One region of the Lysinibacillus sp. NPDC093692 genome, then DNA from elsewhere that is predicted to be linked to it. Evidence: riboswitches for the same ligand, from Rfam matches in the RefSeq annotation. Region 1 holds a riboswitch; each other region holds the start of a gene.
The links. Region 1 has a riboswitch for cobalamin ahead of ACQKN4_RS08915 (ATP:cob(I)alamin adenosyltransferase). Riboswitches for the same ligand answer to the same signal wherever they lie in the genome.
Positions count from the first base shown of each region.

Region 2: another riboswitch for cobalamin. It lies ahead of cobT (nicotinate-nucleotide--dimethylbenzimidazole phosphoribosyltransferase); the one in region 1 lies ahead of ACQKN4_RS08915 (ATP:cob(I)alamin adenosyltransferase).
Region 3: another riboswitch for cobalamin. It lies ahead of ACQKN4_RS00420 (ABC transporter substrate-binding protein); the one in region 1 lies ahead of ACQKN4_RS08915 (ATP:cob(I)alamin adenosyltransferase).
Region 4: another riboswitch for cobalamin. It lies ahead of ACQKN4_RS19825 (ABC transporter substrate-binding protein); the one in region 1 lies ahead of ACQKN4_RS08915 (ATP:cob(I)alamin adenosyltransferase).

Region 1 is NZ_JBNNUW010000006.1:136,735-142,489, reverse strand. Features, by position in the region: gene ACQKN4_RS08925 (tyrosine-protein phosphatase) at 1-756, opposite strand, end outside; gene ACQKN4_RS08920 (ABC transporter substrate-binding protein) at 979-1,938, opposite strand; gene ACQKN4_RS08915 (ATP:cob(I)alamin adenosyltransferase) at 1,940-2,482, opposite strand; cobalamin riboswitch at 2,680-2,869, opposite strand; gene ACQKN4_RS08910 (hypothetical protein) at 3,100-3,648, opposite strand; gene ACQKN4_RS08905 (NlpC/P60 family protein) at 4,240-5,442, opposite strand.
Region 2 is NZ_JBNNUW010000003.1:211,094-216,848, forward strand. Features, by position in the region: gene ACQKN4_RS05310 (M16 family metallopeptidase) at 1-599, shown strand, start outside; gene ACQKN4_RS05315 (ABC transporter ATP-binding protein) at 614-1,543, shown strand; gene ACQKN4_RS05320 (ABC transporter permease) at 1,540-2,289, shown strand; cobalamin riboswitch at 2,373-2,549, shown strand; gene cobT (nicotinate-nucleotide--dimethylbenzimidazole phosphoribosyltransferase) at 2,664-3,719, shown strand; gene ACQKN4_RS05330 (trimeric intracellular cation channel family protein) at 3,840-4,445, opposite strand; gene ACQKN4_RS05335 (aminotransferase class I/II-fold pyridoxal phosphate-dependent enzyme) at 4,732-5,755, shown strand, end outside.
Region 3 is NZ_JBNNUW010000001.1:88,110-93,864, forward strand. Features, by position in the region: gene ACQKN4_RS00410 (class I adenylate-forming enzyme family protein) at 1-667, shown strand, start outside; gene ACQKN4_RS00415 (acyl-CoA dehydrogenase family protein) at 669-2,336, shown strand; cobalamin riboswitch at 2,480-2,661, shown strand; gene ACQKN4_RS00420 (ABC transporter substrate-binding protein) at 3,057-4,025, shown strand; gene ACQKN4_RS00425 (FecCD family ABC transporter permease) at 4,022-5,023, shown strand; gene ACQKN4_RS00430 (adenosylcobinamide amidohydrolase) at 5,020-5,755, shown strand, end outside.
Region 4 is NZ_JBNNUW010000022.1:43,448-49,202, forward strand. Features, by position in the region: gene ACQKN4_RS19820 (precorrin-3B methylase) at 385-1,050, opposite strand; gene ACQKN4_RS19825 (ABC transporter substrate-binding protein) at 1,112-2,107, opposite strand; cobalamin riboswitch at 2,285-2,471, opposite strand; gene ACQKN4_RS19830 (elongation factor G) at 2,612-4,552, shown strand; gene ACQKN4_RS19835 (hypothetical protein) at 4,912-5,676, opposite strand.

The sequences.
Region 1 (5,755 bases):
ATAGTCCTGCAATTGCTTACGTTTTTCAGTTGTTAACCCAAACTCTTCCTCTAAAAAAGCTGTCTTAGAGCCATATCGGCTATCCATTGCATCAAATGCTGCCTGCAAATAGTCTTCACGGGCAGACATTAAGGCATAAAATTGCTGTAATTCTTGATCGCTATAATCTTGCTGAATGGTTAGAGCCATTCGTTCGACTAAGGAACGTAAATGTACATTTGTATCTAAATAATCCTCCATGATCGTTTCCTCAGGGACATCTAAAGCAAGTAAAATTAGCGCACTGCCAATACCTGTTCGATCCTTCCCGACTGCACAATGATGAACAAGCCCTAAATTTTCAGGTTGTTGAATCGTTGCTATTAACTCTTTGAATGAGGCATTATTAAAAGGCATTTGTGCATAAAATTCTCTAAACATCTCCGGGCTTACAACCTTATAAAAATCTTTTCCACCAGAGTTTGTAGGCATCTCAAAAGCATGATTTCCTTTAGCTGGTATTTGAATATACTTGGCATACGGGAATATCGGATTAGGATTATTTTGAGCCTCATGGTTGTCTCGATAATCAAAAATTGTTTTCACACCTAGCGTTTCAAAGCGCTCTTTATCTGATTTCGTCATTTTACCAAGTGCGGCTGAACGATAAATCAAACCATTCTTAACAGCACGCCCATCTCTTGACTTATAACCACCCATATCCCGAAAATTATTAACTGCCTCAAACGGAATAATATTCATATCAAACTGTTTCACTCACTGCACCCCTCCCTGTTAGCAAGCATACTTATCTCTATTTTATAGAACAATTCGATATAATACTAATTTTCGCATTAGGGAATGTCGTACACTACTTAGAGCAACAAGGGGATTTATTTGAGTGTTTCTTTATTTGGGTGGAGCAGTTATCCTTTTTATTCATCAAAAAAAGCTGCCCTTGATAAAGGACAGCTCCAAAATACTATTTTTCAATATCAATTATTTAAATAACTCAGGATATACTGCTTTCGCGATTAACTCAACAGCTTCGCCAATACGTGGACCTGGACGGTTTGAGATATCATTATCTATAGAATAAACAGCTTTATTTTTAATGGCCGTGATTGAATTCCATCCATCACGAGAAAGAATTTCTCCCGTTGAGTCATTGCCTACTGTTGTTAAAATGACTTCTGGATTTTTCGCAATGACATCTTCCTCAGATACCATTGCCCAGCTTTTAAGTTCAACAAAAACGTTGTTAACGTTTGCAGCATTTAAAATCTCTTGTTGGAATGTATCAGAACCAGCTGTATAGATGTCTGGCTTTGGACTAATTTCTAAATAGATATTTTTTGGTTCTTTCACATCTTTAACTTTTGCTTGGACATCTGCAATTTTAGATTTAATATCTTCATTTAACTTTTCGCCTTTATCTTTGATGCCCATAGCTGCTGAGACTTGTTCGATATCCCCATAAACATCATCAAATGATTTAGCTGATTGAATGGCAAACACTTTAATACCCGCATCTTCGAGACCTTTTAAGGCATTTAAATTTTCTTCATCGTCTCCAGTTGTATAGGCAATAACGACGTCTGGCTTTAACGCTAAAATACGCTCACTATTGAATATTGTAGAATCAGAAACACGCTCAATTTTTTGAGCTTCTTCTGGATACGAATCATACTCAGTCGCACCAACTATTTTATCACCCACACCTAGCGCAAATAAAATCTCTGTATTACTCGGTTTTAATGAAACAATAGTTTTAGGTACTGCATTAAACTCTACTTCTACACCACGGTCATCCTTAACTTTATAGCTAGTAGTTTTCTCAACTTGTTGATCTTCTTTAGAAACAGTATCTTTATTTGTATCCTCTTTCGTGCCACAGCCAACTAATACAAGTGCCAACATCAACACAGAAAGCCATTGTAGCTTAAACATTTTCTTCATTTCATTGATTCTCCTTTTTCTTTTTCATCGGGTATGACTTACTAATAAACGGTATTTCAGCAATACCTGCATGCTGATTCATATAGACAGCCATTACAAAAAATACATTGGCTAGCAATCCTAAATAATCAAAGAGAATAGCTGGTACTTCGCGTTCTTCAGATACTTTGTGCAAAACACGGTATGATTTTTTTGCCTCACTACGACATAAATGTAATGCAGAAGCTGCCTCTGTTCCTTGGGGTAATACAAAGTTTTGTATTTCCTCTTTAACATGACTAACATAGAAATCATAGCGATCACTAAGCCAAGTCAAATCATCTTCAGTTACAGCTAATTTGCCTCGGACTGAGCCATTTACATGGTAAGCCATTGGCAAAATGGCAAGTAAATCATCTGCTACTACCTCTACCGTTTCTTTTTTAACCGCCGCCAATGCTACACCAATATGTGTTGTTAGGCTATCCGTTCGAATTTCAAAATCTACTGTAGATGCCTTTTCACGCATAAATGGATAACAAGAATAACGTGCATCTTTTTTCAAATCTAAGTCCCCGCTTTCCTTCGTGAAAAATTCTTACCTTATTAACACCTCGTCTTACATCAGGTGAACTATAAGCGCATAAAAAAAACGTTGTTCCCACTCCTAAGGAAACAACGAAAAATAGCATAAATAGTGTCACATAAATACGACATAGCCTATGTATTTGCCGCATATTCTCCTAGCTTCCGAAGAGTTATCTATACGTTCAAACAAAGGTCGGTCTCCTGGCTTGTACAGTTCACTACATTCATAAAAAACCTTCCCATCGGATAATTCGACAGTGGTATATCTTTATGACTTCTGTACTTACAGTTGCGGAAACAGCTCCGGTTTTTCACCGAATTCCCGATTATGCTATAGTTCAGCACCTTTATTCTGCAAGAATTATTCACTTGTTATGCAGTTTATCATAGATTGATAGGAAAAAATAGCTGTGGAATTTAGAATAAACAACGATGGATAAAAATCATGCAGGTATTACCGTATGCACGCGGATATATTCACTCTCCCATTGGGTATTCATCCTGCTCGTGCAAATATTTGTTATGCCTTATAAGTTAAAGCATTTTATTTTTTATAATGAAAGGATTTTCAAAAAATAGCCATTTTCATAACTTTCATCGGATGGCATTTTTATATTTCTTTTTGGATTTAACATCTTTCTCTTCCTCAATTAAACGCTGTGCAATTTCTAGTAGCTTTGGGTCATTTGTTGTATCGAATAGCTTTTTAAAGGATACAATAATATCATAGCGTATTAATGTCGGGTGCTTTTCGTCTAAGCACGTTTGATATCTTTTAGCCAAATATGATACGACTAAATCTCTTTGTACCTGCCCCGCTAAGCCTATTTTCCAAATTGCCTGTAAAGTATGCCTCACAGTGACTGTTTCTTCATCATACGTTACTGCCCAAATCTTTAAGAAGTCCTCTAACACTCTTTCTTCAGGATCGCTTTTTGCTGCCAGTGCGCATAAAAATTGTGCAGCACTTGCACGTACATGTCCATTTTTGTATGTAAGAGTTTGAACTAATTGTTCCCAAACTGAATAGGTCCAATCAACTGGTTCCTGCATAATTTTCATTAATTCTTCGTATGATTTGTATTGAATATCACGGTCACGCTCTGTTAAATTACTAAAAAGTTGCAAAATCTCTTTTTCCATGATTCATCCCTACCTTTATTGTTTCAGAACGTAAAAAATAGTGTACTTGTAAGTGTTATCTCATTTACCATCATGCGTTACTTTGCTACTACAAATTAAAAGTCTCATATAATTGTAATTTCAGAGCAAGATCCCAATCGTATATTTCAAAATTATCAGAAATGGCGTTCAATATGCAAGAATCTTTTCTTTTAGCTATATGAAGACAGAGGAATACTCGTTAGGATTATTATTGGAGTTATCTCACGATTGAGTCAAAGCGAAATACGCAATAACGAAAAATTGATGCTAATTCTTTTTTCGGCTGTATTATCATTTTTATAACTGGGGCTATAGTTATAAATATATCAACTTATGTAAATTTATTCATTACAAAAGTTATTTTACTCATTATTGACCGAGTAGTCGAGCCTAAACTAATGAATAACATTATGCGTTTGCCTAATAGGTTTAGTCGTAGAATCTTAACTATAGTTTAAACAGTTGATAATTTCCAGTACCGTCAAATAATAAAAAAAGGTTACCCTTGTAATTTCTTTTACAAAGATAACCTTTTCGCTATTTTAATCGTCTATATAATAGTACGGCTTATTAAATACGACCGAAGCCTACTAAATATTGATTCCACCAATCAAGTGATTCAATGACAACACCTTTATTTTGAGCATCAATCATTGTGTTGTTTCCTAAGTAAATACCTACATGCGCTATACCTGAACCATAGCTGAAGAATACTAGGTCACCTACACGTGCTTCACTTGCTGAAATACGTTGTGTTGCTAAATATTGTTGTGATGCTGTACGTGGTAAATTTACACCCGCTTGTTTGTAAGACCATTGTACAAGACCAGAACAGTCAAATCCTGTTGATGGGTTACTACCGCCCCAAACATAGCTACGACCTAAGAATTGTTTCGCAACTGAAATAGCATCACCTGAAGATGCAGTGCCTGCTCCTGAACCAACAACCACTTTTTGTGATGATTTTTCATTGTTAGCTTTGCCATTATTATTATCATTGCTATTGCCATTATCGTTAGTGTTAGCATTGTTGTTTGTTGCTTGTACAACTGGAGTAGCTGCTTGAAGTGCACGTAAACGAGCTGCCTCTTCCTCTGCTGCTTTACGTTCTGCTTCTAAACGCTCTTCTTCTTGTTTCGTTGCAATTTGTGCTTTTAATGCAAGAGATTTCGCTTCATTTTCAGCTTTTTTTACTTCCATTTCGCTTTCCTTCTCTTGAAGCTCTTGGAATTGCTTTTGAAGCTCTTTTTGTTTTTCATCTAATGTTGTTTTTTGTTTTTCTAAGCTAGCCTTATCTGCTTCTTGTTGATCTACTAATTCTTGGTCAGCATCCATTAATGTTTTTACCGCTACGACACGGTCCATTAAATCTGCAAAACTTTTTGATTCTAGAACAGCGTTTAAATAAATACCTACAGTATTATCTTGTGCTTGGTATGCAGCCATACGGTCACTTAAAATCGCTGAACGTTGTTCAATACGTTTTTTAGTATCTACAATATTTGCATCAACTTCTTTAATGTCTGCCTGTACTTTGTTAAATACTTTTACTTTTTCTTCGATCTCTTTTTCTAGGCTTTTTAGCTCTTCTTGTAGCTTTTTAACCTCTGTATCTATTTTAGCTTTCTTATCAATCATTTGTTGAGATGTTTCTTCTGCGTGCACTTGAGTTGGTTGAACTGTATTAAATAATAAGCCGCCCGCTAGTGCTAATGCTAGCACCATCGACTTACGCCATTTATTGCGTTTACCCACGTTATTCTTTCCCTTCACTAGTCAATTTCGTTCGTAGAATTTTAATGTAATCATTGGAACGATTTCTTTTATTTATTCTTATATTTTATTAGCCTTTTAAAGTTTAGCACTATTAGCATAACTTTTATACTATTTCACGCCTTTTTAATGGTTTAGTAAAACTCGCAACATTCTTGTAATATTTACGTAATTCCCGATAAATTCTACAAAATTACGTTTTATTCTACATATCAACGTTTTTAACTACTTTACCCATAGTCCCACTCTCTGTTTTGTAATGCTTTTGTAATATTTCTAGAAAACATTTTTAACATAAAAAAAGGTAAGGGAA
Region 2 (5,755 bases), on a different contig from region 1:
TAAGGGATACGATAGAGCCTTCTGCTTTTAAAGAAACGGATGTTATGTTGAAAACAAAAGAAGATTCAGATAAATCAGCGTCTTCTTTTGTATCTATATGTTACGAGTTTGATAATGGATTATCAAAAGATGAAAAAATTTATTTATCTTTGTTTAGTATTATGATGACAATGAATGATACGGGATTGCTGTATGAAGAATTTCGATTGAAGGAACAAAGTGTGTATTTTATTGTATGCTTACCTATTCATTTTAAATATGAGAGTATTTTGCAAGTTCAATTTATTACAGAACAAAGTGATTTAGAATCACTCATCTTACATATTAATGAAAAGGTGAACACGGACAGCAAAGAAATCAACATAATGAGCAAGTATTTCGAGAAAAGTAAAAAATTTTTACAGCATAAAATTTACAAAATATTAGAGAATGATAAGGATTTTTTATTATTTTTAGGGAATGAGCGAGTGAGCGGAAGACATCAAATATCATTAGATGAAATGCTTCGGATCTTAGATAGTATTAATATTAAAGACATGCAGGCATTTATTAATGAAAATTTGAATCATGCAAAAATGAAACGAATCATTCTATCCTAATTGAGGTGTTATATATGAATGAAGTTATATCAATAAAAGATTTGTGTTTTTCGTATAACATAAATATAAAAATACTAAAAAATATTAATTTAACAATAAACCACAATGAAGTGTTTGGATTACTAGGACCAAACGGGGCTGGAAAAACAACCTTATTAGAATGTATACAAGGAGTTAAAAATAGTTTTTCCGGCACAATAACGGTCAATGGTTTAGATGTTAGAAAAGATGCAGATAAAATTAAACCATTTATAGGTGTGCAGTTTCAGTCAAACTCCTATTTTGATCATATTAAAGTGGATGAATTATTTGAATTTTTCGCCATATTATACAACATGGAGGTTACAGAAGAAGAAATTAAAGATCTATTAAAAAAAGTCAATATGCAAGAACAGAAAAGATCTTATGTTAATAGACTTTCTGGCGGGCAAAAACAAAGAATAAGTATTGCATTAAGCATTCTCAATAAACCACAGGTCCTATTTTTGGATGAACCAACAACTGGTTTAGATCCAAACTCCAGAAAAGATTTATGGAATATTATAAAGGACATTAGAGAAGAAGGAACAACAATAATCTTAACGACACATTATATGGAAGAAGTAGAAGCACTCTGTGATAATGTATGTTTTATTAACAATGGGAGTATTTATACTGTAGGAAGACCTGAAGAGATTATTAATAATGCTAATTTAAACTCAGTAATAAAAATAGGTTTAATTGCCGATTCTTCTGTCCATTATTTAGAAAGTTGTCCTGCAGTAGATAAGATTAAAAAAGAAGATGATTATTTCTATTTATATACGAAAGATATTAGAAAAACGTTAGATTATATAAATAAATTAGAAGATGAAAAAAGAATAACAACGACTAGTATAAATATTCAAATGGCGAATTTAGAGGATGTATTCTTAAATATGACTGGAAGTGTTTTGAAAATATGAATAGTTTCGTGAATTTATCTTCTATATTTTTTAAAATGGAAATAAGAAATAAACAAGCGGTTGTTATGAGTACGGTGTTCCCTATTCTTATGATGGCTTTAATGGGTACAGCCGGAAAAGATACGGCAAGAGACGGCATGTCCTATATGACTTATATTTTTCCTGGTATTTTAGGTATGGCTTATGGAGCTATTGGTCTTATAGCATTACCCGTTATGATTGCTTCGTATAGGGAAAGGGGTATTTTTAAAAAAATTAAAGTTACGCCAATCTCTGCATCAAAAATAATGGTATCTATTTTCAGTACACAGCTTTTCATTATGGCTATACAAACAGTTATTATTTTGGTCATTAGTGTTTTCGTTTTTAATGTTCAATTAAATTTTAATTCGATTTACACTCTTTTATTAATCCCGTTGTTATTAATCGGTGGTCTTAGTTTATTAGGCATAGGTTTAATAATCGGAATTTACGCTAATAACACAAAAAATGCCACAACTATGGGAAATCTTTCAAATCTAGTATTCATTTTTTTAGGTGGTACTTTTTTTCCGAGTGATGTATGGCCAAAATTTTTAATGCCATTTGTTTATATTAATCCACTTAATTATATTATTGAAGCTATTAGAAAAACACTTATTTTCGAGACTCAAAATTTTTATACGTATCTGACTGAACTTTCAGTAATAACTGCTATAGCAGTTATTACTTTAGTATTTTGTGTTAAAGTTTTTAAATATGAATAATTAATATCAGTTTACTATAATAAACATGATGCACGAAAATTTCGAATGTTGACATATTAAACACTTTGACGTAAATTAAAAATAATTGCATAAAAGCATTAGGTGCCCATTGCGGGAGAATAGGGAATAAAGTGAAAAGCTTTAGCGGTCCCACCACTGTAAAAGGGAGTTTCATAGAGAATGCCACTAGCATCGTTCTGGGAAGGTTCTATGAAATGTTGAAATTGAGCCAGGAGACCTGCCTATCTGCTTCGTATTATATAGACGATGGAAAAGTCTGTAGTTTATTTGTTATGGATAAACTACAGGCTTTTTATTTTTTTCTCTAAATCATTCTTCGAGTAACAAGGGCAAATAAGAAAGGGGAAATTTTCATGCAATTATTACAACAAACGATCCAAAACATTCAAAGTGCAGACCACAAAATGATGGGGCAGGCAAGAGAACGCATAGATGCACTTTGCAAACCTCCTAGTAGTTTGGGGAAGCTGGAAACTCTAGCTGTGCAACTATCCGGTATTACAGGTGAACTATATCCTGCAATTGATAATAAAGCAATTATTGTCTGTGCCGCGGATCATGGCGTCTGTGAAGAAGGAGTGACGCCGAATCCACAAAATGTGACGGTCTTCCAAACGCTAAATTTCCCAAGAGGAGGAACAGGTGTCTGTGCTGTCGCGAAAATAACGAATGCAAAAATTGTTACGGTAGACGTTGGGGTTAAAGAGGATATTCCACATGATGCTGGTGTCATCATTAAAAAGATTAAATATGGTACGGACAATATGGCAAAGGGTCCTGCTATGTCAAAGGAAGAAGCCATTCAATCAATTGAAGTAGGAATTGAAGTAACTACGGAAGAAATCAAAAAAGGGATAAATGTACTCGGGACAGGTGAAATGGGTATCGGTAATACAACACCTAGTGCTGCTATATTATCGGTTCTTCGCGAGTGTCATCCGAATGAAGTGACAGGCTTCGGTGCAGGAGTTGGACCAGGAGGAATAGCACATAAAGTAGAAGTCATCCGCAAAGCTATAGCATTAAACAAACCAAATCGTCATGATGCTATTGATGTTCTTGCAAAAGTCGGAGGGTTAGAAATTGGCGCGATGGCAGGGGTAATACTTGCTGCTGCTGCACATCGCAAACCTGTTGTTATTGACGGCTTTATTTCTACTATCGCTGCTCTAATTGCGTACGAACTTGAGCCAAACGTAAAAGACTATATTATTCCTTCTCATGCTTCTGAAGAACCTGGTGCAAAAATTGCTGCTGAAATGCTCGGAATTGAACCAATGCTACAAATGAATATGCGATTAGGAGAGGGCTCTGGTGCAGCTTTAGCCTTTCCTATTTTGGATGCAGCAAGCTCTATGATGAAAAACATGACTACATTAGAGGAAGCTATGTTACTGTTGAAAATGTAGATTTATTAATCTTTAGGTACTTATTGTCGCTGCTGTGGATGCACGGCGTTTGTGAAAATAAGAAAAATTCAAAACAAGCCCAAATCTGATATTTGGGCTTGTTAATATGCAACGGTATAGCTATGCTCGATTCAACTTCCGCAACGGTAACCGCCATTTCTTCGTATATGAAAGTATTCTTAATACTGTGATCACACCAAATAATACATATAAAAAGATATCCCCTGAGAAAAGTTGAAGTCCGATAATAAGCCCGGCTAGTGCTGCCCAAACACCATAAATTTCATCACGGAGGACTAATGGTTGTCGTCTAGCTAATAAATCGCGAACAATTCCACCACCTGACCCTGTTAAGACAGCAGCTACAATAACTGCACTAATAGGCATGTCGAGCTTTACAGCATAGAGAGCACCTTGAATCGCAAATGCGGATAATCCGATAGCATCGGTAAAATTGCCCCAGCGATGCCAATGCTGAATAAGACGGTGCGGAAATAAGAAAAATAGCGTAATCGCTGCAATGGCAATTTGGAACATCATATCTTGACCCCAAAGTGTAGTTACAGGTAAACCTATCAATAGATTTCGTATAGCTCCACCACCGAAAGCAGTTACGATACCGAGTATATAGACACCGAATAAATCATATTCTTCTTCCATTGCAATTATTGCCCCGGAAATAGCGAAGGCAATTGTTCCAATGATACTAAAAACCTCCCAAGCCAACCCTTTCACCCCTTAAGTGAATAAAATCATTTCTTGTTGTAGATTAGTTACTAATACGAACTAGAAAACATTAAAGTCTTCTTTTTTGTATCAGAAGCAAAGAAAGCATCGACTTATGATTTGGAATTATCAGATATTAAGTATCTAATTATAGCAGAAATGCATAGATATAGTTTTTAATTTAACTAAGCGCCTAAATGCAATTAGAAACACAAGCAATTTTTGCAGGCAAGCTCACAAATTGTTAAGATAAGATTTGAACAAATGTGAAATGGAGAAGAACATAATGACTTTTACAACCAATTTATTAGAAGAAACACTAGCATTAGCTGCTAAAATAGAAGATAAGGTACGCCCTTTTCATGCAAAGGTAGAAGATATGGCGTTCTTCAATCAACAAAAAGTGCTTGCTGCATTCCGAAAGCATCAAGTAAGTGATTATCATCTGCACCCATCTAACGGTTATGGCTATGATGATGAAGGGCGTGACAATCTAGAACGTGTTTATGCAGAGGTTTTTGGAGCGGAGGCTGCCATTGTGCGTCCGCAAATTATTTCTGGTACACATGCAATCACACTTAGCTTATTCGGAGTACTACGTCCTGGTGATGAATTACTTTATATTTCGGGGCAGCCGTATGATACATTGCAATCAATAGTCGATGGTGGCGATAAAGATACTGGCTCGTTAAAAGATTATAAAATCGGTTATAGCCATGTGGATTTATTGAATAATCAAGAGATCGATTGGGAAGGTGTTGTAGCTGCAATTACAGCAAACACAAAAATGATTGCTATCCAACGTTCGAAGGGCTATGCAACACGCCCATCCTTTACTATTTCGCAAATTGCAGAAATGTGTGCAAAGATCCGTGAATTAGCACCGAACGCAGTTATTTTCGTTGATAATTGCTACGGAGAATTTGTTGAGGCACTAGAACCGACAGAGGTTGGAGCGGATTTAATAGCAGGCTCGCTCATTAAAAATCCTGGTGGAGGCTTAGCGAAAATTGGTGGTTATATTGCAGGTCGTGCAGATTTAGTAGAAAAATGTGCTTACCGTATGACATCGCCAGGTATTGGTGCTGAGGCAGGTGCAACATTAAATACGCTCGGTGATTTCTATCAAGGATTTTTCCTCGCGCCACATGTTGTATCTCAAGCATTAAAAGGTGCCATTTTCACAGCTGCTATGCTGGGAGAAATAGGCATGAATACATCGCCAAGGTATGATGCGAATCGTACGGATTTAATTCAATCGGTTTCTTTCCAAAAGGCGGAACAAATGATTGCTTTTTGCCGTGAAATTC
Region 3 (5,755 bases), on a different contig from region 1:
GTTATCACAAAACGAAGTCCGTCATTTACAAAAAGCTTTTAGAACAGAAAATTTAACTTGTGTCTATGGCTTAACAGAGGCTGGTCCAAACGGTTCAATATTGCTTGGTGAAGAGCATGCAACGAAGGCGGGGAGCGTTGGACGACGTGCACCACTTGGAGCGGAGCTGCGTATTATCAACGACAATGGAGAAGATGTCAGTGTTGGTGAAGTAGGAGAAATTGTGTTGTTCGGTGAGAGCAATATGGTGGGTTATTACAAGGATGATATCGCAACAAAGGCTGCATTTATAGATGGTTGGCTGAAAACAGGTGACTTAGCTCGCTTAGATGAGGACGGCTATATTTGGATTGTCGATCGTAAAAAGGATGTCATTTTTTCAGGCGGTGTAAATATTTATCCGAAAGAAATCGAAGATCGTATGTTGAGCTATGAGGGAATATTTGAAGTTGCTGTAATAGGTGTACCGCATCCGGAGTGGGGAGAAACGGTGAAGGCTGTTTATGCTGCTAAAACAGAAATTGACGAGAACGAACTTAAAGCTTATTTGGAGGAGCATCTTGCTAAATATAAAATTCCACGCATCTTTGAACGTGTGGAAGCGCTACCACGAAATGCATCAGGCAAAATACTAAAACAAACGTTGAAAGGACAAGAGGTGAGATAAAATGAAGGTTTTACAGCAGGAAGAACTGAAAACAACAAACTTTTTTAAAGAGAATGATACACTTCAAAACGTTTTAGAAATGATGCTAGATAAAGAGTTTGCAGAATATGCAACACGTGAGCTAACGGATTTCGGTGAGCTTTGTGCCGGAGATATTGATGTGAGAGCTAAACATACGGATAGAGAGGGTGAACCTCGATTACAAAGGTATAATGCTTATGGTGAAGAAGTGTCGGAGATTTGGGTCAATGACGGCTATAAAAAAACAATTGAAGAGACGTACAATACTGGCATTGTTGGCTATGTGCATAAAGATATTCCGCAATTAGGTAGAAAGGGCAACTATGTGTATAGCTTTGCTCAAGGCTATATACTATCACATGCTGAACCAGGCTTTTACTGTCCTGTTACGTTAACGATGGCAACTGCTTATTTACTTGATCATTATGCGAGTGATGAGGTGAAGGAGCGCTTTTTACCACATGTTTGTGCAACTGGAGAGACAGAGCTCTATGAGGGGGCTACATTTTTAACGGAGCGCCAAGGTGGCTCTGATGTCGGAGCGAATGTTGTAGAGGCAAGGCAGGACGGCAAGCAGTATCGTTTATATGGTGAGAAATATTTTGCATCTAACGCTGGAATGTGTGGAGTGACCATGGTATTGGCACGCATAGAAGGGGCTCAGGCAGGTTCAAAGGGTTTAACATTGTTTGCAGTTCCATGGAGAAAGGATGATGGCACAGTTAATAACCTGCGTGTTCGGCGTTTAAAGGATAAACTTGGTGTTAGAGCAGTACCTTCTGGTGAGGTGGAATTTGATGGGGCGCTAGCATATGTTGTCGGTGACCTAAATAAAGGGATTTACTATATGTTGGAGGCGCTTAATTTATCAAGAATTTGCAATGCAGTTGCCTCTATCGGCATCATGCGCCGCGGTTATTTAGAGGCGAAGCACTATGTGGCAAATCGCCATGCATTTGGTAAACCTTTAACGCAATATCCTATGATTCAGGATACACTAGGAAAATTCGCTGCCAAGCTTCATGTAGAAGTTGCCACAGTTTTTGACCTTATTCAGCTGTACGATAAAGTAACTAGTGGGCAGGGGAATAAAGAGGACATCATTTTGAATCGCTTGTATATTGCAATCATGAAAAAAGAAACGGCAGAGCAAGCTGTGCATTATGCGAGTGAAGCCATTGAATTACATGGCGGAAACGGCTATATTGAAGATTTTGTTACACCACGATTATTAAGAGATGCTCAGGTCCTTACCGTGTGGGAGGGGACTGCGAATATTTTAGCATTAGAGCTCATTCGCTTAGTTGATAAGTTTCATGTGCATGAAATGTTTGTTCGTGTCATGGAGGAACGTCTAGAAAAACTAGCTGACAATTCATTAGTTGAAATTGTAGTAGGGCAATTAGCAAAACTAGATTCAACTTTGCAAACATTTAGCCGTTTAGATGATGCAACAAAAACGTTTGAGGCAAAAAAGGTCGCAGAGCAAATGGCACATGTATATGAAAGTGTTGTAGCAGTTGAATGGGCACAAAGATTCGGCGGCAAATATGAGAAGCTAGCAGATATTTATTTAGAGAACACATGGGCATTACGAGAAATGGGTGCACCAATGAAAACGGTACAGTATTTTACAGACATCGTTTAACTTTTTGCAGCGGGTGTCCAAACAAAATAGAGGAACCCAGTCAAAGAATGCCACGTCCTGTGGCGATTATACTGAGCATAATTGATTTGATGAAGAGTCGTCTCGAATGGAGGCGACTTCTTTGATTTTCATGTATAATACAATCAACTGAATATTATAAAGGTTCTTTACTTAAGTAAAGTGAAAAGGGAAATCGGTGTAATTCCGATGCGGTCCCGCCACTGTAAGTGTGAGTTTTTTCAATCTGCGCCACTGAAAATTTCGGGAAGGCTTGAAAAAGCGTAGAAGCACGAGCCAGGAGACCTGCCTTTATAGAAAACACGTTGTAGCCTACGAGGATAGGATGGTGGATTTTGTATATGTATATTGTGCAAATTTGACCCCCTCATTTTTTTATGATGAGGGGTATTTGTTTTGTAAGCTGAATATCGATAAATTTGAAAAAGAGGGCGATAACCCCACAATGTTAGGTGATAAACCTAAAATGTTGGGTAATAACCCCTACAATGTTGTGCGGAAACTCACGGTGTAGGCGATAAATCCACAATGTTGGGTGATAAACTCAAAAAGTTGGGCGATAACCCGCAGCGTTAAGAGAGATAAACCCAATGTTGCGCGACAACTCCACAACCTTAAACGATAAAAACCCAAAATGTGTCGATCAATCAGAAAAACAAGTCGTTAAATACTTTATGCACAGATAGACTAAGGGGGATTCACATGAAGAAATTTTGGAAAATAGGATTATCAGCATTTTTAGCTGTTAGCTTGCTTGCAGCATGCAACACAAAAGAGGCGACAAATGACAAGCCGTCATCTGCTGAGCAGCAAGAGACATCAAAAGTAGATCAAGCAACATTCCCAATAAAGATAACGGATGCTACTGGCAAAGACATTACGCTAGAAGCACCCCCTGAGAAAATAGTCTCTCTTATTCCGAGTAACACTGAAATTTTATTTGGTCTTGGCTTAAATGATGAAATAGTGGGTGTATCAGATAATGACGATTATCCAGCAGAGGCTACTAAAAAAGATAAGGTTGGCGGTACAGATTATAATATTGAACAAATTATTGCGTTAACGCCAGATATCGTTTTTGCACATGCATCGGGTATGAGTTTTTCAAAAGGAGCAATTGAACAGCTTGAGGCTGCAGGTGTGAAAGTATTTGTTGTAGCGGATGCTAAAAACTTTAATGAGACTTACATGACGATTGAACAGCTTGGTCGTGCAACAGGAAAACTAGAAGAAGCTAAGAAAATTGTCACAAATATGAAGGCAAAAGTTAAAGAAGTTGAAACAAAACTTGAGGGTGTTGAGCCAAAGAAAGTCTTTGTAGAATCGTCGGATGAGCCACAGATTTATACAGCTGGTAAAGGTACATTTATGAATGAAATGCTAGAAATGATTCATGCTGAAAATGTGGCAGCAGATGTAAATGATGACTGGTATCCAATTGATGCTGAACAAATTATCGCGAAAAATCCAGATGTCATTGTTGTGGCATATAATTATGTACCGAATATTTTAAAGAAAATTCCACAACGTCCAGGCTTTGAGACAATTACTGCCGTAAAAAATAAAGCGATTGTACAAGTGGATAAAAGTACGACAAGTCGTCAAGGTCCACGATTAGCAGATGGTCTTGAGGAAATAGCAAAGGCTGTTTACCCAGAGGCGTTTAAATGAGTAAAACAATTGTAGCCTATGTAACAGCAATTACGCTTTTAATCATTAGCATCTGGTGTGGTGTAGCGATAGGCTCAGTTCATATTCCATTAGAAGTATTTTGGAATAAGGCAGCCGATGAAACAGCTGCCAATATTTTATGGAAGATTCGTTTACCTCGAGTGATGCTAGCAGGGCTTGTTGGGGCATCACTTGCTATTGCAGGGGCAGCTTTTCAAGGCCTATTAAAAAATCCTTTGGCTGATCCTTATACGTTAGGTGTTTCCTCTGGTGCATCAGTGGGCGCAGTGATGACGATTTTCTTTAGTGTTTCATTACCTGTCATCGGTCATTTTACATTGCCAACCTTTAGTATGATAGGTGCCATATTAACGATGGTAGCTGTTATGGGCTTTGCTAGAATAGTAGACCGTTTACTAAAAATGGAAACTCTTATTTTAACAGGGGTAATATTTAGTTCATTTTTAGGTTCCTTGATTTCATTAATGATTGCATTATCTGGTGAGGAGCTACGCCAAGTAATCGGATGGTTGCTTGGGTCAGTATCGATGCGTGGTTGGCCTTACGTTCAGATGATCATTCCGTTTGTCATTATTGGCTCCATTATGCTTTGGACACAAAGACGTGAGTTAAATGTTCTGTTATACGGTGAAGAACGTGCGAAGCATTTAGGTGTCAATGTTAAGCGTAGTAAATATATTATTTTAGTAGGTGGATCCATGCTGACAGGAGCAGCGGTAGCTGTTTCCGGAACGATTGGCTTTGTTGGTTTAGTTGTTCCTCATATGACGAGAATGGTTTGGGGTTCAGATCATCGTCATTTATTGCCATTATCATTTTTAAATGGGGCAACTTTGCTAATTATTTGTGATTTAATAGCAAGAACAATTATTATGCCAAGAGAATTGCCGATAGGTGTCATTACTGCATTTATTGGGGCGCCCGTTTTTTCCTATATTTTTTATAAACAACGTAGAGGCAAGGGGGTACGGGCATGATTGTTGTTGAACATCTTTCCGGTGGTTATGAAGACGTACCGATCGTCCACGATATAAGTTTTTCCGTTGAAAAAGGTAAAATACTAGGGATTTTAGGGCCGAATGGTAGTGGGAAATCCACACTGTTAAAAGTAATAAGTGGCATACTACCAGCAACAGCAGGCACTGTATTAATTGATGATAAAAATAGTAGCTCTTACACTGCTCGTGCATTAGCAAAGAAGATGGCAGTGTTGCCACAATTACATGCTAATGCCTTTTCAAACAGTGTAAGGGAGGCTGTATCGCTTGGACGTTATCCACATCAAACTGGCTTCTTTTCAAGCTGGTCTGATCGTGATGAACAAGCAGTGCAACATGCAATGCTGCAAACAGGTGTGAAACGCTATGAACAGACATCGATGGAATTTTTGTCGGGCGGTGAACAGCAAAGGGTTTTTGTCGCCCAGGCTCTTGCACAAACAGCGGAAATATTGCTGCTAGATGAGCCGACCAACCATCTAGATATTGCGCATCAACGTCAAATTTTAGATATGGTACGAAAGGAAGCAATAGAATGTGGTTTGACCGTTATTATGGTACTGCATGATATGAATTTAGCTTCTCTTTACTGTGATGAATTATTACTAATGGAGGAAGGGCGGATGCGGGCATTTGGGGAGCCACATGAAGTATTAATCGCTTCGCAAATCGAGGACGTTTATCATGCACGAGTGGCAACTTATGCACATC
Region 4 (5,755 bases), on a different contig from region 1:
TATTATTTCTGAATAATCAGAAAATAACAAACACAAGCCTTGTTATGATTTTTTCCTAAACGCTCCCTACTGGAATACATGGTCTGAAATGATAAAGTTATCCAATACTATGTAGAACGAGTAACACTATCTCTATGAAATCGAAACAACTCAACAATATTTTTTGTAAATAAAGAAGTTGGGGCGAAACTTAAACAGCGCAAGAAATCAATTTTTATAATGATAATTTCTTGCGCTTTTAAAAATTTTAGTTTTCTTATGCCCTAGCCTCTTAAGTAAGTCAATTTGATATGTTAATGATAAAATGCTTCTAGCTTTCTATCATCACGCGAAACGGCTTAGCAGACGCAATCAGTCGCTACGAGCCCACATTACGATAATTAGTCAGCTTAAATCCTTCCAATAATCAGCAGAATTTGTTCTGCGATGAAATTTATAAAAAGGTTCATTCGGACGAGCATGTTCCTTATAAAGTTCAATGATTTGCTTTAAAAAGCCTTCAATAAGCTCTACTCCTACCTTTTTCGCAAAGAGTGTCCCGGCTGTTGCATTCGCTCCCATCGGTACTGCTCCTAAATAGACATCAAAGCTATCCTTTTGATAAACAAGCCCAATATCATCATATACCGCATTATAACAGGCAGAGGCACAGCCATTAACGTTTACACGTAACCTTGTAGGGACAGTGATTCCTTCTAATGAATGATATAGCTTTTCTGTAATTGGTGCTGCCTCCATCTTGTCACCATCACAAAAATCACACGCTTTCATCGCTACAATTGGCCCTTGCTTTGCCACGTAAAGGCCAGCATCTTCTAGCTCCTCAATCTTCTTTTCAACTTCTACTGTTGAGATAGATAATAATATGCTATAAGAGGCAGAGTATTTTATGGCACCAGTTTCCCCTATAACCTTTGCCATTGTTTGGAATTGTGCAGGGGTATAATGTTTATTAATAATGCCTGGGCTTACGGCAAGGCGAGTAAAATCCCCATTATTGTTTAACTTTTCGAAGGTTTTGTCCGGTATATTCGAACGGAATGCATTCATAAATACTTCTCCTTATGAAAAAGGAGCTAGCCAATTGCTAGCCCCCAATTTATTGGATAGCTTAAAAGTTCTCAGGATAGAAGCCTTTCGCCAAAATTTGAATGGCTTCTGCAGCACGTACTCCTTCAGACGCGGCAGAAAGTGGTAGGATCACAAAGCGTTCGTTTTTGACCGCTTCCATTTCCTTCAAGGCTGGATCATTTTTCAAAAAATTTATTTTTGCTTTCGCTGATGTTTCTCCGTAATCTATGACAACTACGACTGCTGGATTACGTTCTACCGCATCTTCTTTGGACACCGTAGTCCAGCCTGATTCTACATCACCAAAAATATTTTTACCGCCGGCCATCGTAACAAGTTCATTCATAATGTTTTGTCCTGCAGTGAAGACTTCTTTATCACCACTATCAAACACTAGAACAGGCAGGTCTTCTCCATCTTGCGGTAATTTTGCACGGATATCCTCTACATCCTTTGTCATTTTTTCTATTAGTGCTTCTCCATGATCTTCAACACGGAAAATTTTTGCGATATTTCGAATATCTGCGAAAATATCGTCTAAAGTTGGTTTCGTCATGATTGAGGCTGTATGTAAATAAGTGTGAATGCCTAATGTTTCAAGCTCTTCTTGTGTACCAACACCTTTCTCTCCAAAGGCGCTTTTCCAACCACCAAATAAAAAATCTGCTTCTGCATCAATAACCTGCTCTTTTGTAGGATACTGTTTTGCTAACACAGGCACTTTATCGTAGGCCACTTGTAGGGGCTCATAAATTTTGTCATCTAAGTACGCCGTCCCTACCATTGAATCTTCTAGCTCTAAAGCCAACATAATTTCTGTCACGTGCTGATTTAAGCTAATCGCTTTTTTGGGGGCTTCCTTATATACTTGCGTCGTTCCATTATTTTCTATCGTTATGTCTGACTTTTCAGCTTGTGAAGGCTCTACCTTCTCAGCTTGTGTAGCAGATTCTTGTTTGTCCTTTTCACTACATGCACCCAATATAGCTACCAATGCGATCGCAAAGACTAGCCATAAGCTTTTCCATTTCTTCATGTCCTCTTCTCCTTTGATGTTAAATATATAGTAAGAAATCGTTTAGACTCCTTTGCTACCTGGTAGCGATTCTAGAAAAGGGCATAAAAAAACCCCCTTGTTTCCAAGAGGTTAGCATAGCAAAAGAAAGGTTTTTCAACCTGTTCACTATCCCCATCCTCGTGGATTCAGTAATAAATAAATAAATAAATATTGGCAGGTATCCTGGCTTAGGTTCATCATCTATACGCCTTCCCATAGCGTGGCTACAGTGGCATCTTGTATAGACTCCCCATTTACAGTTGCGGGACAGCATCGGATTTGCACCGATTTCCCTTTTAAGCAAATAACAAAGGTCATTTACACCAATACGTCGTTTTTATTTTGTTGAATATATTGATTGACAGTAGATTCACAATCATACATATATTAACACTATTGCGACATAAACACTATATGAAATATTTTTTATACCAATTCTGTTACAATGTTGTTAAATGAATGAATAGAAACGAGGATCTTTTTATGCATGTAACAATTGGAGTACTTGCTCACGTGGATGCCGGTAAAACAACATTTTCTGAGCAGTTACTATTTCATACAAACAGTATTCAAGCCCGTGGACGAGTGGATCACCAGGACACATTTCTAGATAATCATGAGCTGGAGCGTCAGCGAGGCATTACAATTTTTGCGGAGCAAGGCCGCATGACGCTTGGAAATGATACATATACGTTAATCGATACACCTGGGCACGTCGATTTCTCTCCAGAGATGGAGCGTGCCATTCGGGTTATGGATTATGCCATCATTATTGTTAGTGCTGTCGAAGGAATACAAGGTCATACTGAAACAGTGTGGCAACTTTTACGCCAATATCACGTTCCAACCTTCTTTTTTATTAACAAAATTGATCGTGAAGGAGCAAATGTTGAAGCCGTAATGGCTGCGCTTCAAAAGGATTGCTCTGCAGATGTTCTATTCGTAGACGAACCGCTCTGTTCCGACTATGTTTCAAACGACATAATGGAGTGGCTTGCCGAACGTGATGAACATCTTCTCGATGCTTTTCTCAATGAAACATTAGATAGCTCTAGCTGCCTTATTCATTTATCTCAGATGATTAAACAGGAAAAGGCCTTTTTGTGCTTTTCTGGCTCTGCCTTAAAAGATAGTGGAATAAAGGAATTCCTAACACAGTTCCCCCTCCTAACAGAGACACAATTTAATAACAATGCTCCGTTTCAAGGTGAGGTGTTTAAAATTCGTCATGATGGACATCAACGCTTAACTTTTATCAAAGCTTTGCAAGGAACGTTACATGTCCGTGATGAACTTTCATTTGGAGACGTGACTGAAAAAGTGACCGAGATTCGACTATACAATGGCAGCCGGTATGAAACTTCTCAAGAGGTAGAGGCTGGGGAGATTTTCGCAGTAAAAGGGATTAGTCAAGCAAACATCGGCGATATCATTGGTTGTTCGAGTAATTCTCAGCCCTTTGAGTTAGTACCAACTTTACAGGCAAAAGTACATTATGAAGGCGCTCAGCATATAAAGGACGTGTTAAAAACTTTCCGTATTCTTGAAGCAGAAGAACCTTCATTACGTGTACTATGGCATGAAAAATTTCAAGAAATTCATGTACATATTATGGGTGTCATCCAACTCGAGGTTCTTATCGAAGTGCTTCATGATCGATTCTCGCTAGATATTTCATTTAGCGAACCACAGATTTTATATATGGAAACGATCGCCACAACGGTGACAGGTTACGGCCATTTCGAGCCCTTAAAGCATTACGCAGAAGTCCATTTATTGATGGAGCCAAATACTCGCGGCACCGGCAATACATTTATCAATGCATGCCATGCCGATGATTTATCAATTGGACATCAACGACTCATTGAAAAACATTTATTCGAGCGCGATCACCATGGTCTCTTAACCGGTTTTCCAGTTACAGATATTCGCTTCACACTCTTAACAGGACGCGCACATAATAAACATACTGAAGGTGGCGATTTCCGTGAAGCAACATTCCGTGCATTACGACAAGGGCTCGAACAAGCAGAAAATGTATTACTAGAACCGTACTACCGCTTTAAACTTAAAGCTCCTAGTGATTTCATCGGCCGCATGATGACCGACATTCAGCAAGTTGCCGGTACATTTGACACACCAATAATAACTGAACATGATGCGATTGTAACCGGCCGAGCCCCTGTCTCAACATTTATGAGCTACAGTACAACCTTTGCCGCCTACACCAATGGGAAGGGCGTACTTTCCCTACAATTTGATGGCTACGATATGTGTCACAATACAGAAGACATTATTGCACAAATCAACTACGATAAAAACGCCGATCCCGACTATACATCCTCTAGTATTTTTTGTGCAAAAGGCAAAGGCTACTCCGTTCCTTGGCATGAGGCACAAGCAGCGATGCATTGTATTGACTAAATTCATAAAAACAGGACATGATTTGTTAGAACAATGTCCTGTTTTCTTATGTTTCGCGGAGAGTTACTATGCTTTTGTGGGTTATCTTGCTTCGCGCGGGTATTTGTCTTCCTTCCGCGGGTATTCTTGCTTCGCGCGGGTATTTGACCTGCTTCCGCGGGTATTCGCCTTCCTTCCGCGGGTATTTGACCTGCTTCCGCGGGTATTCGCCTTCCTTCCGCGGGTATTCTTGCCTCGCGCGAGAATTTGCCTTCCTTCCGCGGGTATCTATCCTATACTGACAACTCCATTCTACTACCTTGCCAGGCATATACCTTTCTCCTGAGTGCATTGAGATCCATCCCGCACATTTTTAATTTTTAAGCTTGTATCGTTTTCTGCCTCTTTTTATAAATAGGATATGAAGATTCCACGACAACATAGCTATGGGAATGTGAGAAATCCATTAAAACTTTGCCAGGGCGACTTTTCAAAAGTTGTAAATTATCAATCAGTTCAAGCAATAGTTCATGACCTTTTCCACGTGGGTGCCAGTTTAAACGATTATCATTTAGTTCCTTCACAGCATTTAGAAATTGATGATACTCTCGCTCTACAAAATTGATCAGTTGTTTATTTTTATGAACTACTCGTGATAAATCCTCTAAATATACTTCATAAAAGCGCATCACTATCGAGCACAATAAATCATTGACCCGAGCGGCACTTAGTATTGCCTTTGGGGCTTGGGAAAGTCGCTCTAAATTTGGTTTTGCACGAGTCGAATCGATACGTGTAATTAATTGATAATGTTCACCATTCACATCGTACACAATTGGATTTGTCGGCATATACATCATAAAATCATTTGTTTTTGTTTTAAGCTGATCCGTAATATTCGCTTTTGCAAAAAGGTGGCCATTAAAATTTTCATTTTGAATCCAAATAATATCTTTGTTATATAAAATTTGATCAAACAATCGTTCATTACTAATAAGATTGCTAGCTATTAATTGATCGACAAGGGATTCTACAACCATTCTTGTTGTAACTTTCTTGGCAACTTCAGTGCGTGGCTGCTTACAAATCTTCATTTCTACATATTGCGATTCCTGTGCTGTACTTACATGAATATTCGTCATCATTGCATCCTCTTTTCGTACATATTTTTCAAAACGGAAGTCTTCTTTTACATAAAAAAAGGATTTCCTACAACTAGAGGAA